DNA from 4 places in the Lysinibacillus sp. FSL H8-0500 genome. Region 2 is predicted to be linked to each of the others. Evidence: riboswitches for the same ligand, from Rfam matches in the RefSeq annotation. Region 2 holds a riboswitch; each other region holds the start of a gene.
The links. A riboswitch is a leader RNA that binds a small molecule or an ion and turns the genes downstream of it on or off. The one in region 2 is predicted to bind S-adenosylmethionine.

Region 1 (3,213 bases), 1.1 Mb from region 2:
CGAAATTATTTGCAATATACCTCTTTTGCTAATTTTGTAAAGGGTTGAGCGTAATTTTCACTGAAAAAGGTTTATACTGTAGAGAGGAAGAACTAAAAATAGGGGCGGTTTATGATGAAAACAGTTGTTGTATTAGGTGGCGGCATTACAGGATTATGTACAATGCATTATTTGCAGCGTCAGGTCAAGGAAAAAAATATAGATGTACGATTAGTGCTTGTAGAGAAAAATACATATTTAGGCGGTAAATTACATTCAGCCTATGAACAAGACTTTATTATGGAAACAGGTGCTGATTCCATTGTTGCTCGTCATCAAGGTGTAATGGAGCTTGTGCAGGAACTAGACTTTGTAGAGCAATTAGTTTACAACGAAACAGGCACTTCCTATATTTATACAAATAATGAGCTTCATGCGATTCCTGTAGATTCTACATTTGGTATACCAATGAGCGTTGCATCTCTTGAGCAAAGTACGCTTATTTCGGAGCAGGGTAAACAAGAAGCACTAAAAGACTTAACATTACCGAATAAGGGCTTTACAAAAGAAAGCTCAATTGGCGAGTTTTTAACCTACTATTTAGGGGAGGAGCTTGTGCGCAATCAAATTGCCCCTGTGCTGGCTGGCGTTTATTCTGGCGACTTATACCAGCTTTCGATTGCCTCTACCTTACCGTATTTAATTGACTATAAAAATAATTACGGCAGTATTATTAAAGGCTTTGATGCAAATCGTGAGCAATTTACACAGGCAGCAAATAAAAAGTTTATATCGTTTCAAAATGGTTTGACCTCCTTTATTAATCGATTAGAACAAACATTAACAGATGTGGAAATTATTAAGGGTGTTGCAACGATCAGTGTTAAAAAGCAAGAAAAGCACTATATGATTTCTTTAGCAAATAATACAAGCATTGTAGCGGATTATGCTGTTTTAGCACTGCCAAACGAAGCTGTCCAAGGTGTCTTACAGGATACAGCTTTGGATTATTATTTTGACCAATTTACAACTGCTTCCGCAATTACAATTTATTTAGGCTTTAATGTACCAGATGCTCGATTACCAGCAGATGGAACGGGCTATATTGTGTCACATAACTCTGATGTAGTCTGTAATGCAGCAACTTGGACAAGCCGTAAGTGGAAGCATACATCGAAAGATAGCAAATTACTTGTGCGACTCTTTTATAAAAGTATTAATCCAGCGTATGAGCAGTTACGTGCAATGACAGATGAGGAATTGGCGGCAGTTGCCCTAGAGGATGTTCGAAAAAGCCTAGGTATAGAGGACAAGCCTACTGTTGTCAATGTGACAAAATGGATTGATCAAATGCCTAAATATGACTTGGCACATCGTGAAGCATTACAGGGACTGCTACAGGAATTAGATAAGAGCTATCCAAATTTATCAATTGCAGGCTGTTCTTATTTTGGTGTAGGGATTGGTGCTTGTATTCAAAACGGCAAAAAAATTGCTGTGGAGCTTGCAGAAAAATTAGTCGATTTCTAAGACTTTAAGTGAAAAATTCCTTTGTTGCGTGAAATAGTCTTGACTCATTCGCCTGTAAACGATATGATTCTTTTAATTATTTAAAAATTCATACTTAATTCTTATCGAGAGAAGCTGAGGGACTGGCCCAATGAAGCTTCAGCAACCAACTTTATGTCAGGTGCTAAATCCAGAAGACTATTGAGTCGAAGATGAGAAGGAACAACATTGACAAATCGTTAAAGCCTTCTTTTTTATTGAAAGAGGGCTTTTTATTATTATGTATAGAGACAGGAAGGAAGAGAGGCTATTTTATGGGATTGCTTGAGAGATTAAAAACACATGTATTGACAGCAGATGGTGCAATAGGGACAGTGCTTTATGGCTATGGTTTGGAATATTGCCATGAGGAAATGAATGTGCAGAAACCTGAGCTAATTGAAAAGATTCATAGAGAATATATTGCAGCAGGTGCTGATGTGATTCAAACGAATACATATGGCGCAAATGCTATTAAATTAGCTCGTTATGGTTTAGAGTCGCGTGTTCAGCAATTTAATGAAGCAGCGATCACCATTGCAAAGCGTGCAGCAGATGGAGGGCAGTTTGTATTAGGGACAATTGGTGGTATTCGTGGCATTCGTAAAAGTGATGCTACATTAGAGGAAATATTAGCTGCTGTTCAGGAGCAAGCAACTGTGTTACTAGCAGGGAACCCAGATGGTCTTTTACTTGAAACCTATTATGATTTTGAAGAATTAACTGCGACATTAACAATGCTGCGAGCAAAAACAGATGTACCGATTATTGCACAGGTATCAATGCATGAGCCTGGTGTTTTACAAAACGGTATTTCTTTAAACGAGGCATTGCATAAGCTAGAGACATTAGGCGCTGATATTGTGGGCGTGAACTGTCGGCTAGGTCCGCATCATACAATACAAGCATTTGAAGGTGTAGAGCTTCCTGAAAAGGCATTTATGTCAGCTTACCCAAATGCCTCTCTTCTTGATCTCGAGGATGGGCGTGTGGTTTATGAATCAGAGGCTGATTATTTTGGTCGAGCGGCTGTCGCATTACGTGACCAAGGTGTCCGTTTAATCGGAGGCTGCTGTGGCACAACGCCAAAACATATTGCGGCAGCGAAGAAATATTTAGAAGAGCTATCACCAGTTAGTGAGAAGCATGCAAAGCCAACAAAAATTGAGATCGTTCGTGAAGCAGAGCCAGCAAAGTATGAATCCCTTTATGAAAAGGTTAAGCGTGAACGCTCTGTTATTGTAGAGCTGGATACACCTAGACATTTAGAGATTGATGGTTTTATTGAGGGAGCCAAGCAATTATACAATGCAGGTGCTGATGTTGTGATGATGGCAGACAATTCACTAGCCTCTCCACGTATTAGCAATATTGCGATGGGGGCATTACTCAAGGAAACATACGGTGTGCGCCCCCTTACACATATCACTTGTCGAGATCGTAACTTAATTGGTCTTCAGTCGCATTTAATGGGGCTCAATGCTTTAGGTATTCATGATGTATTAGCTGTGACGGGCGACCCTACAAAGGTGGGCGATTTCCCAGGTGCAACAAGTGTTTATGATGTATCCTCCATGGAATTAATACAATTAATCAAGCAGTTAAATGAAGGTGTTTCATTCTCGGGTAAACCGCTGCGTAAAAAGGCGAATTTCTCAGTTGCTGCTGCCTTTAACCCAAATGTGC
Region 2 (3,213 bases):
GAAGGAGCAGCTACTAGCTATAGTAACTACTCCTCTTTATTTATCTATTCAAAAGTGGGGGGAGCACTTCTGACACCATTATTCTTGTTCGTTCATTTAACTTATTTCCTAGTATACAACATGGTTTTAATTAAGTCAATAATTCAAATGAAATTACTAGGTATTATTTTTAAAAAAGTTCTGATAATTTACCAAATGAGGTAGTTAGCTGATGCAGCAACGTTTTACGTATTACCAAATGAGGCCTTTCAAATGAGAAAATACGTAAACGCTACACCATAATCCTTTATCTCCCTGAGGTTAAGCTTCTATCGCTTGCTCAGTTGCTGTTGCCTGTGCAATAGCTTGTTCTAAATCAGCAATAATGTCCTCCACTGCCTCTAAACCGATAGATAAGCGAATGAGCGATTCGGCTACGCCAGCTTGGATCAATTCCTCTGCTGAGAGTTGTTGATGTGTAGTTGATGCAGGATGGATAATTAAAGATTTGGCATCCCCTACATTGGCTACATGTGAGAATAGCTTGACACTATCAATAAGCTTTCGCCCAGCTTCACGTCCACCTTTAATGCCAAATGTCAGCACAGACCCAAAGCCATTTCTTAAATATTTTTTTGCCAAATCATGAGTAGGGAAATCCTCCAGACCATTGTAATTTACATACTCCACAGATGGGTGGTTTCGTAAATATTCAGCCACTGCTAATGCATTTTCATTATGTTTAGGAATACGCAAATGAAGCGTTTCTAAACCTTGTAGGAAATTAAAAGCAGCGTCAGGGCTCAATGTTGGGCCAAAATCGCGTAGTAATTGTACACGTAGCTTTGTAGCAAAAGCAGCAGATGCTGTGTCAATGCCATAACGTAGTCCGTGATAAGAAGCATCTGGCTCCGTAAAGCCTGGGAATCGTCCACTTGTCCAGTCAAACTTCCCAGCGTCTACCACAATACCACCTAAAGTTGTACCATGGCCACCAATCCATTTTGTTGCTGAGTGAACAACGATATCTGCACCAAAGTCAATTGGTGTAGAGCCATAAGGAGAAGCAAATGTGCTATCAATAATTAACGGCAAGTTGTTATCATGAGCAATTTTAGCAACTGCTTCAATATCTAAAACCTTTAAGCTTGGATTACCGTAGACTTCAGCAAAAACAGCCTTCGTTTTATCAGTAATCGCTGCATTGAAATTTTCTGGATTTGTTTCATCTACAAAAATTGTTTTAATACCATAGTTTGGTAATGTATTTGCGAATAAATTATAAGTACCACCATATAAAGAACTAGCTGCTACTATTTCATCGCCAGCTCCCGCTAGGTTTAAAATGGAGAAGGCAATCGCTGCTGCACCAGATGAAAGTGCTACTGCTGCTGTTCCACCCTCCAATAAAGCTACACGCTTTTCAAAAACATCGACAGTAGGGTTTGTAATACGTGTGTAAATATTTCCTGCTTCCTCTAAGGCAAAAAGACGTTGCGCATGAGCAGTGTCTTTAAAAACAAAAGCCGTGGAACGATAGATGGGAACAGTACGAGTACCTGTCACAGGGTCTGGCTCTTGACCACCATGTAACAATAATGTTTCTGGTTTAAAATCTGTCATTGTGTACCTCCAAATGGTTATTTTTTTACGATGGTACCGGAGATGAGGAGGATTTTTCTGTAGAAAACAAAAACCCTCTTCAGCTAAGAAGAGGGTTGCAGGTGCAAGTTTTCCTCCCCTTATCTGCCAGATTCGAGTAAGAATCTGCAGGAATTAGCACCTTAGTAAGCGTAACACTTACTGGTTGCTGGGCATCATAGGGCCTGTCCCTCCGCCTCTCTCGATAAGAGTATATGATTCAATTTCCATCGTTGTTACACAGTATAAACATAGAGTTTTTTTCTGTCAACCTGTAAATTTTATTTTTTCCGAAACTTCAGTCTGCTTTTTTTCGTAATATGAACACATACATTATTTTAGAAATAAATTTGAAGGGAGTATTTTTATGGTAAAAGCCGTGATTATGATTGTTATTGTCGGCTATTTCATTGGCTGTATTCATGGCTCTAAGGTGGCACAGATTTTATCGGGGGTTGACTTAAAAAAAGCTGGTCATGGCAATGCTGGTGCCTCCAATGCTACACTTTCTCTTGGCTGGAAATATGGTGTTTTAGTTGCTCTTATTGATATTGGCAAAGGCGTTATCGCCATTATTGGCGCACACCTATATTTGGGGGATATCACATATTTAACAGAGGAGCAAAGATGGCTTCTCACATATATTATTGCGGCAGGTGTTATTTTAGGTCATAACTTCCCATTTTATATGGGCTTTAATGGTGGCAAAGGCACTGCTTCTATTATCGGTATTTTACTTGCTGTTGACTGGAAAATTGGTTTATTTGCACTTATATTATTTATTATTTTATCGTTTGCCACAAACTATTTAATTGTGGGGGTACTTGAGTTTTATCTTGTCTTTTGTACTGCAACCTATTTGTGGATTCCTGGAATCGGCCCTACTATTATCGCACTCTGTCTTTTTACCCTCGCTATTATTTTACATATTGAAAATATAAAGCGATTAGCAAAAGGAACAGAGCCTAAAGTCATCTCAGCATTTAAGAAAAAGAAATAGTATACAGAAATTTAACAAACCATTATGATTGGATTTACTTGAAACGGGTACAATATTAACTAATGGAGGTATTGGAAATTCCATCCTCCTATTTTTAATAACCATAAGATACATAATCGTACAAACATACTCTACATTTTTGTACAAAAATATTTATCAGAATTATAATATTTCCCTCTATGCAGTCTGTAACATAACAAATATATAGGCTGACATGAATTGCATAGTTATTTTGTCTTTTGTATGACCATATATTTTCTCTTTATCATCCTCTTAATGCTCTAAAAAGTAACTACTTTACATCTTGATTACTCTACAATAAAATAGACAATTTCCTATCTTAATAAAGTATTTTACTAACCGATGTTATGAATAATAGTGTAGAAAGGATGAGAAAATATGTCAGCACCGAAACAAGAAGCTACAAAACGTAATTTAAAGCCCCTCTGGATTGCGCTAGCCTTTGCCTTACTAATTATTATTACGTTTTTACCAAATAACGGTGATTTACCTCTCGCAGGACAACGCTCTTTAGCCATCCTAGCCTTCGCAGTTATTCTTTGGGTAACAGAAGCTGTTTCATACCCTGTTAG
Region 3 (3,213 bases), 1.8 Mb from region 2:
TTAAATATTTGATGACTTTCACATATAAATTATCGAACACCTCAGAAGAAATTGGTTGGTTGACTTTTCCCCAGTCAATTTGATCTTTTGTACTTTCCTCTTCTACTGTATATTTATCTTTAGGTGAACGACCAGTGTATTTGCCAGTTTCTGCACGAACTGCGCCATCTACCGTTAACATTGCTTCACCACGAGATGTAGCCTTTTCTGCTAATTGTGGTACTGAAAGTTGAACTTGAACATTGCCACCGTTTAATAATTCCTTCAGTTCATTTGCAATTTCTACTGAATTCATCGATTAAATACCATCCTTTTTTATAATATTCCCTTGATTCTGAGGGATTTTTTCTTAATTTCAAAAATAGTATAACACAATTACCTAAATAATCTATACTAATTAAGAAATTATTTTCGAGTTTTTATTACTTTTCAATAAACTGACAAAAAATAATGTTTTTCGAGTAGAATTCATTCAATCCTACTGTAATTTATTTTGAAAATAGGGTCACACATATGTTAACACACTGAGTAAGAAATATTGTAGGGTTGAATTTGCTTTTATTTCCATCATCATCCAAATTTAAAGGGTTTTATGATAATAATATTCTTTTTATGTCAAAAACATTACATGCAGAAGTGTGGAACTGTGTAATTGCGGAAAATAATAAACAATAGTCACGTATTAGAAAATATTTGACAATAGTCGACCTTTTCAGTAACATGAGTTATTGAACGGATACTCTTATCCCGAGCTGGTGGAGGGTCAGGCCCTGTGAAACCCGGCAACCTGCATGAACTATTTCACGACATGCGTTGGTGCCAACCTGATGCAAGGGGCATACCCTTGAACGATAAGAGTGAAAGGTTGCGTAGTCATTAGTCCTTTCCTCATGTAAAACAACGTGAGAAAAGGATTTTTTTTATTGTTAAAAATCAATGTAAAGGGCTGCCTCTATAGTTCTTTCCTTATTATAATGACGGATCTTTCGAAACCCTCGTGTTAAAAGCAGCAGTAACGGCTTGAGAGTTCAATCCTTCGGAGCGGACTTGACATGGGTAATGAGTACCGTATTCATACACCAATACTTTTGTAAAAGTAAATAGGAGGAAAACTAAATGACAAACCGTCGATTGTTTACATCAGAAAGTGTAACAGAGGGACATCCAGATAAAATTTGTGACCAAATCTCGGATGCTATTTTAGATGCTATTTTAACAGAAGATCCAAATGCACGTGTAGCGTGTGAAACAACAGTCACAACAGGTTTAGTCTTAGTGGCAGGGGAAATTACGACTTCTACGTATGTCGATATTAAAGGTATTGTTCGTGATACTGTAGCAGAAATCGGCTATACACGTGGTAAATATGGCTTTGATGCAGAAAACTTAGCAGTGCTTGTGGCGATAGGTGAGCAATCACCTGATATTGCACAAGGTGTTGACCAAGCATTAGAGGCACGTGAAGGCTCTATGACAGATGCAGATATCGAAGCAATTGGTGCAGGTGACCAAGGCTTAATGTTTGGCTATGCATGTAATGAAACACCAGAGCTAATGCCCTTACCAATTAGCCTAGCACATAAATTAGCACGCCGTTTAACAGCGGTGCGTAAGTCTGGTGAGCTTGCTTATTTACGTCCTGATGGTAAAACACAAGTAACAGTAGAGTACGATGAGCATAATATACCTGTACGTGTTGACACAATTGTTATTTCAACGCAGCATGATGAAGAGGTAACATTAGAGCAGATTCAAGCCGATTTAAAAGAATTTGTTATTGCACCAGTTGTACCAAGTCAGTTATTAGATGCGAACACAAAATATTTCATCAACCCAACTGGTCGTTTCGTGATCGGTGGACCTAAGGGAGACGCTGGCTTAACAGGACGTAAAATCATCGTTGATACATACGGTGGCTATGCGCGTCATGGTGGCGGTGCATTCTCTGGTAAGGATGCAACAAAGGTAGACCGTTCAGCAGCGTATGCAGCTCGTTATGTAGCGAAGAATATCGTAGCAGCAGGCTTAGCAGAGCGCGCTGAGGTACAGCTTGCTTATGCAATTGGTGTTGCTCAGCCTGTTTCCATTGCTGTTGATACATTCGGTACAGGAAAAGTAACAGAAAGCGAGATTGTGGAGTGGGTACGTGAGCTATTTGATTTACGTCCAGCAGGTATTATTAAAATGCTTGACCTTCGTCGTCCGATTTATAAGCAAACTGCGGCATATGGTCACTTTGGTCGTACAGATTTACAGGTACCATGGGAGCAAACAAATAAAGCCGATGCACTGCGAGAAAAAGCACGTTTATAAACTATTGAGCTAAAGCGATAAAGTAATTATAAAGTTATTGTAAGATACTATAATTGAAAAATGGACTAGCTTAAAAAAGCGCAAGAAACCAATGTTACCATTGGGTTTCTCGCGCTTTTTAAGAGTTTAACCTACTTCATCCTAATTTTAATCATTAACCCATTTTTTGATAATCAGTATTTACACTTTTACTTTTGAAGGGATTTATAGTATTGGCCCTTTTCAGCATATTCACGTACGATGCGCTCCATATCCTCTTTATCTTCAGCATTTAATTCACGTACAACCTTTGCTGGACGACCTAATGCTAAGCTATTTGGAGGAATGACTTTACCAGGAGGCACTAAGCTTCCTGCTCCAATAAATGCACCCTCTCCAATCTCTGCTCCGTCCAATATAATAGAGCCCATGCCAATTAAGGCATTTTTTCGAATTGTACAGCTATGTAAAGTCACTTGATGTCCTACCGTTACCTCGTCCTCAATAATTAACGGATATTTTGGACTTTGATGTAAGCAGCATAAGTCTTGGATGCTTACGCGTTTGCCAATAATAGTAGGGGATACATCGCCTCGAATGACCGTATTAAACCACACGGTTGTCTCAGCACCAATAGTTACATCACCAGTAATTGTTGCGTAATCAGCAATAAAAACAGATGGATCGATCTTTGGCATTTTATCTTTAAATGGATAAATCATGAAAATCGCCTCTTTTCTTTCTATAGATGTAGTATTATCGTATCAAATACACATCTTTATGAAAATATAAAATTAAAAAGTACCATGGATGTCGATATAATCATTATGTAATTATTTTTTAGGAGGACTATGTGAATGTGGAAATGGGAAGCTGATGGACAAGCAAAGGCTGTGATTGCTATTCTTCACGGTGCTTATG
Region 4 (3,213 bases), 1.6 Mb from region 2:
CCAATCCATTGAATCACAAATACAACTACTAATATCAAAATAGTTGCCATTAATGTCACATCTGTACGATTTCGTTGGAAGCCGTCTAAGAAGGCTAAGTTTCCTAGACCTCCTGCCCCGATAATCCCTGCCATTGCTGTATAGCCAACAAGTGCAACAGCCGTTACGGTAATACCTGAAATTAATGCTGGCAAAGATTCAGGAATGAGTACCTTCCAAATAATTGTCGATGTCTTTGCACCCATTGAGCGAGCCGCTTCAATCACGCCTTTATCAATTTCACGTAAAGCTATTAAAACCATACGTGCATAGAATGGGGCTGCCCCAATAATTAATGCTGGTAATGCCGCATTGGCTCCTCGAATTGTACCAAGTAAAAATTTTGTAAATGGAATTAATAAAATAATTAACACAATAAATGGAATAGAGCGAAAAATATTTACAAGGGAACCGGTTAAAAAGTTGACAATTTTATTGGCCCAGAGCTGATTGGGGCTTGTTAAAAATAATACGATTCCAATCACTAATCCTAGAATAAATGTTACAACCGTTGAGATAGCTGTCATATACAGCGTCTCATATGTAGCCTCCCACATATTTTCCCAGTCTACATTTGGAAAGAGATTACTTAGCATGTGCAATCACCTCCGTTTGTACTTCAACTGTATTTAAATAATTAAGTGCTGCAGCGACATTTGCCTGTGAACCGTCAACTTGTACAATTAATGTACCGTATGCCCCATTCTTTGTTTGTGAAATATTACCGTGAACAATGCTAACTTCCACATCAAATTGTTTAATAAGATGTGAAATAACAGGCTGTTCTGTATTTTCACCGACAAAGATAAGCTTCACAAGCTGGCCAGTTGGATAATTGGCTTTGATTTGTGCCACGGTCTCTAGCGTTTCCTTTGTATCTGTAATTTGCGCTACAAATTTTTTCGTAATAGCTGCTTGTGGTGATTGGAAAACTTGCAATACCTCGCCACGTTCTACAATTTCGCCCGCTTCCATAACAGCTACACGATGACAAATTTTGCGGATCACATGCATTTCATGGGTAATCAGCACAATGGTTAAGCCTAGGCGTTCATTGATATCCACAAGTAAATCAAGAATCGCATCTGTCGTTTCAGGATCAAGCGCAGAGGTTGCCTCATCACATAGTAAAACCTCTGGATTATTGGCTAATGCACGTGCAATGCCTACTCGCTGCTTCTGTCCACCAGAGAGCTGTGAGGGATAGGCCTTATCACGTCCCTCTAAGCCAACAAGTGCTATCAATTCCTTCACTCGTGCTTCACGTTGAGCCTTGGAAACACCCGCGATTTCTAAAGGAAAAGCAATGTTCTCGGCAACAGTTCTCGACCACAGTAAATTGAAATGCTGGAAAATCATACTTACCTTTTGTCGAGCAGCTCGAAGTTTTTGCCCTTTAATGGATGAAAATTGTTGATTGTTCACCATTACTGTTCCTGCTGTTGGTTTCTCTAATCCATTTAATAAGCGAATCATCGTACTTTTACCAGCACCACTATAGCCGATAATACCGAAAATTTCACCTTTATCGATAGAGAGGTCTACGTTTTTGACTGCTGTTAATTCACCATTTGCTGTTTTATATTTCTTCGTAATATTTTGAAGCTGGATCATTGCCAATACTCCTTTTCTCATATAGAAAACCCCTTCACTCAGAGACAAGCAGAAGGGGTTACCGTACTTATACGTTTAACCGTTCTCTCATCTTTCAAAGACAAATCTTTGGGTGATTTGGCACCTTTTCACGCTGTGATGGTTGCCGGGCTTCATAGGGCACTTCCCTCCGCCACTCTTTATAAGAGTTCGATATATTTAATGTTTTTGTAATCTATGTGTTACTTTACCATGCCGGCAAAGTTCAGTCAATTGCTTTTTTCAACAATTCATATAAAAATGGTACGGATTGAAAAGCATATATTTTATTTGTCACTTTTCCGCCATTACAGACGAGCAAACAGGGAACACTTTCAATTTGATGCTCATAGGCAATCTGCTCGACAAAATTAATATTGGCTTGGCCTAATTGTAGTTGTGGTACTAATTGTTCAACAATTGACATCATTTTTGAAGCCACTGCACACGTGCCACAAATCGGCGTATATAAATAAAATGCAGCTTGCTCTCCCGACTGTATAGCCGTTTCCCACTGCTTTATTGACCATTCTTCCATTATTCACGCAACCTTACTTACAAAATATATTCATTATGGATGGAGAAGTGAGCGCGCAATAAAATTGTTGCTAACACTTTTCTTGGTGTCGTCTCCACTTCCTTATAGGTAGGCATTGTACGCAAATGCTCAGCCTCTGGATAATGTCTGTCCATTAATGCACGTAGTTTATCACCTGAAGTATCTGCATCGAAAAAAGTAAAAAGCTCACAGCCCTCATACGGATCAAGAAGTTCTTCTAATTGATGCACACCAATTGTACCATTCGTACATAGTATTGTAACATTCTCCTTCAAAATAGGCTTAATCTGAAGCTTATCTGAGCGCCCCTCTACTATCAAGCATTTTCCCTGGAACATTACGCCACCTCCATTTTAAACATCCCCACTTATAAGTCAGTATATATTGAACTACCCCCACTTAGTTATTGAAGTGGGAGATTCCTAAGAACACCAGCGTCACCGCCAGTTATGGATTAGGCTATCCCCGTAGTTCCTACGGTTAGAAGCCTTATCGCTTCGTTTTTCAGATTTTGTCCTGCGTTCCTATCTCTATCATGATGTGTGCCACAAGAAGGGCAATCCCATTCACGAAGATTTAAATGCTTAACGTCTTTGTTTTGGTAGCCACAAACTGAACATAATTGAGAACTTGCAAAGGTTTTAGATACAGCCACTACCTGTTTGCCATACCACTTTGCTTTGTACGCTAACATCGTTCTAAATTGCGACCATGATGCTTCACTAATTGCTTTCGCTAGTTTATGGTTCTTCAACAGATTTGACACCTGCAAATCTTCGATACCGATGACATCGTGGTTTTTGATGATGTCAGTAGAGATTTTTTGCAAATAGTCTGTTCTTGCATGCGCTATTTTTTCATGAATGCGCGCGACTTTCACCTTTTGTTTTTGGTAGTTTCTTGCTTCCTCTAACGACTTCTTTTGCTGCAATGCCATTTCTTTTCGCCTTGACAAAATACGCTGTTCTTTCGCCAGTTTCTTT

Region 1: linked by a shared signal. The riboswitch ahead of MHB44_RS20225 (bifunctional homocysteine S-methyltransferase/methylenetetrahydrofolate reductase) and the one ahead of MHB44_RS02385 (O-acetylhomoserine aminocarboxypropyltransferase/cysteine synthase family protein) in region 2 are both predicted to bind S-adenosylmethionine.
Region 3: linked by a shared signal. The riboswitch ahead of metK (methionine adenosyltransferase) and the one ahead of MHB44_RS02385 (O-acetylhomoserine aminocarboxypropyltransferase/cysteine synthase family protein) in region 2 are both predicted to bind S-adenosylmethionine.
Region 4: linked by a shared signal. The riboswitch ahead of MHB44_RS17805 (methionine ABC transporter ATP-binding protein) and the one ahead of MHB44_RS02385 (O-acetylhomoserine aminocarboxypropyltransferase/cysteine synthase family protein) in region 2 are both predicted to bind S-adenosylmethionine.

The regions. Positions count from the first base shown of each region.
Region 1 covers NZ_CP150292.1:4,226,564-4,229,776, reverse strand. Annotated here, with positions in the region: gene hemG (protoporphyrinogen oxidase) at 115-1,509, shown strand; SAM riboswitch class I at 1,608-1,707, shown strand; gene MHB44_RS20225 (bifunctional homocysteine S-methyltransferase/methylenetetrahydrofolate reductase) at 1,803-3,213, shown strand, end outside.
Region 2 covers NZ_CP150292.1:508,267-511,479, reverse strand. Annotated here, with positions in the region: gene MHB44_RS02385 (O-acetylhomoserine aminocarboxypropyltransferase/cysteine synthase family protein) at 301-1,602, opposite strand; SAM riboswitch class I at 1,719-1,832, opposite strand; gene MHB44_RS02380 (glycerol-3-phosphate acyltransferase) at 1,988-2,620, shown strand; gene MHB44_RS02375 (DASS family sodium-coupled anion symporter) at 3,020-3,213, shown strand, end outside.
Region 3 covers NZ_CP150292.1:3,570,075-3,573,287, reverse strand. Annotated here, with positions in the region: gene pckA (phosphoenolpyruvate carboxykinase (ATP)) at 1-295, opposite strand, end outside; SAM riboswitch class I at 740-858, shown strand; gene metK (methionine adenosyltransferase) at 1,117-2,313, shown strand; gene MHB44_RS16905 (gamma carbonic anhydrase family protein) at 2,502-3,014, opposite strand; gene MHB44_RS16900 (alpha/beta hydrolase) at 3,150-3,213, shown strand, end outside.
Region 4 covers NZ_CP150292.1:3,724,948-3,728,160, forward strand. Annotated here, with positions in the region: gene MHB44_RS17800 (methionine ABC transporter permease) at 1-635, opposite strand, end outside; gene MHB44_RS17805 (methionine ABC transporter ATP-binding protein) at 625-1,653, opposite strand; SAM riboswitch class I at 1,738-1,841, opposite strand; gene MHB44_RS17810 (thioredoxin family protein) at 1,898-2,209, opposite strand; gene MHB44_RS17815 (hypothetical protein) at 2,227-2,568, opposite strand; partial or broken gene tnpB (IS200/IS605 family element RNA-guided endonuclease TnpB) at 2,685-3,213, opposite strand, start outside.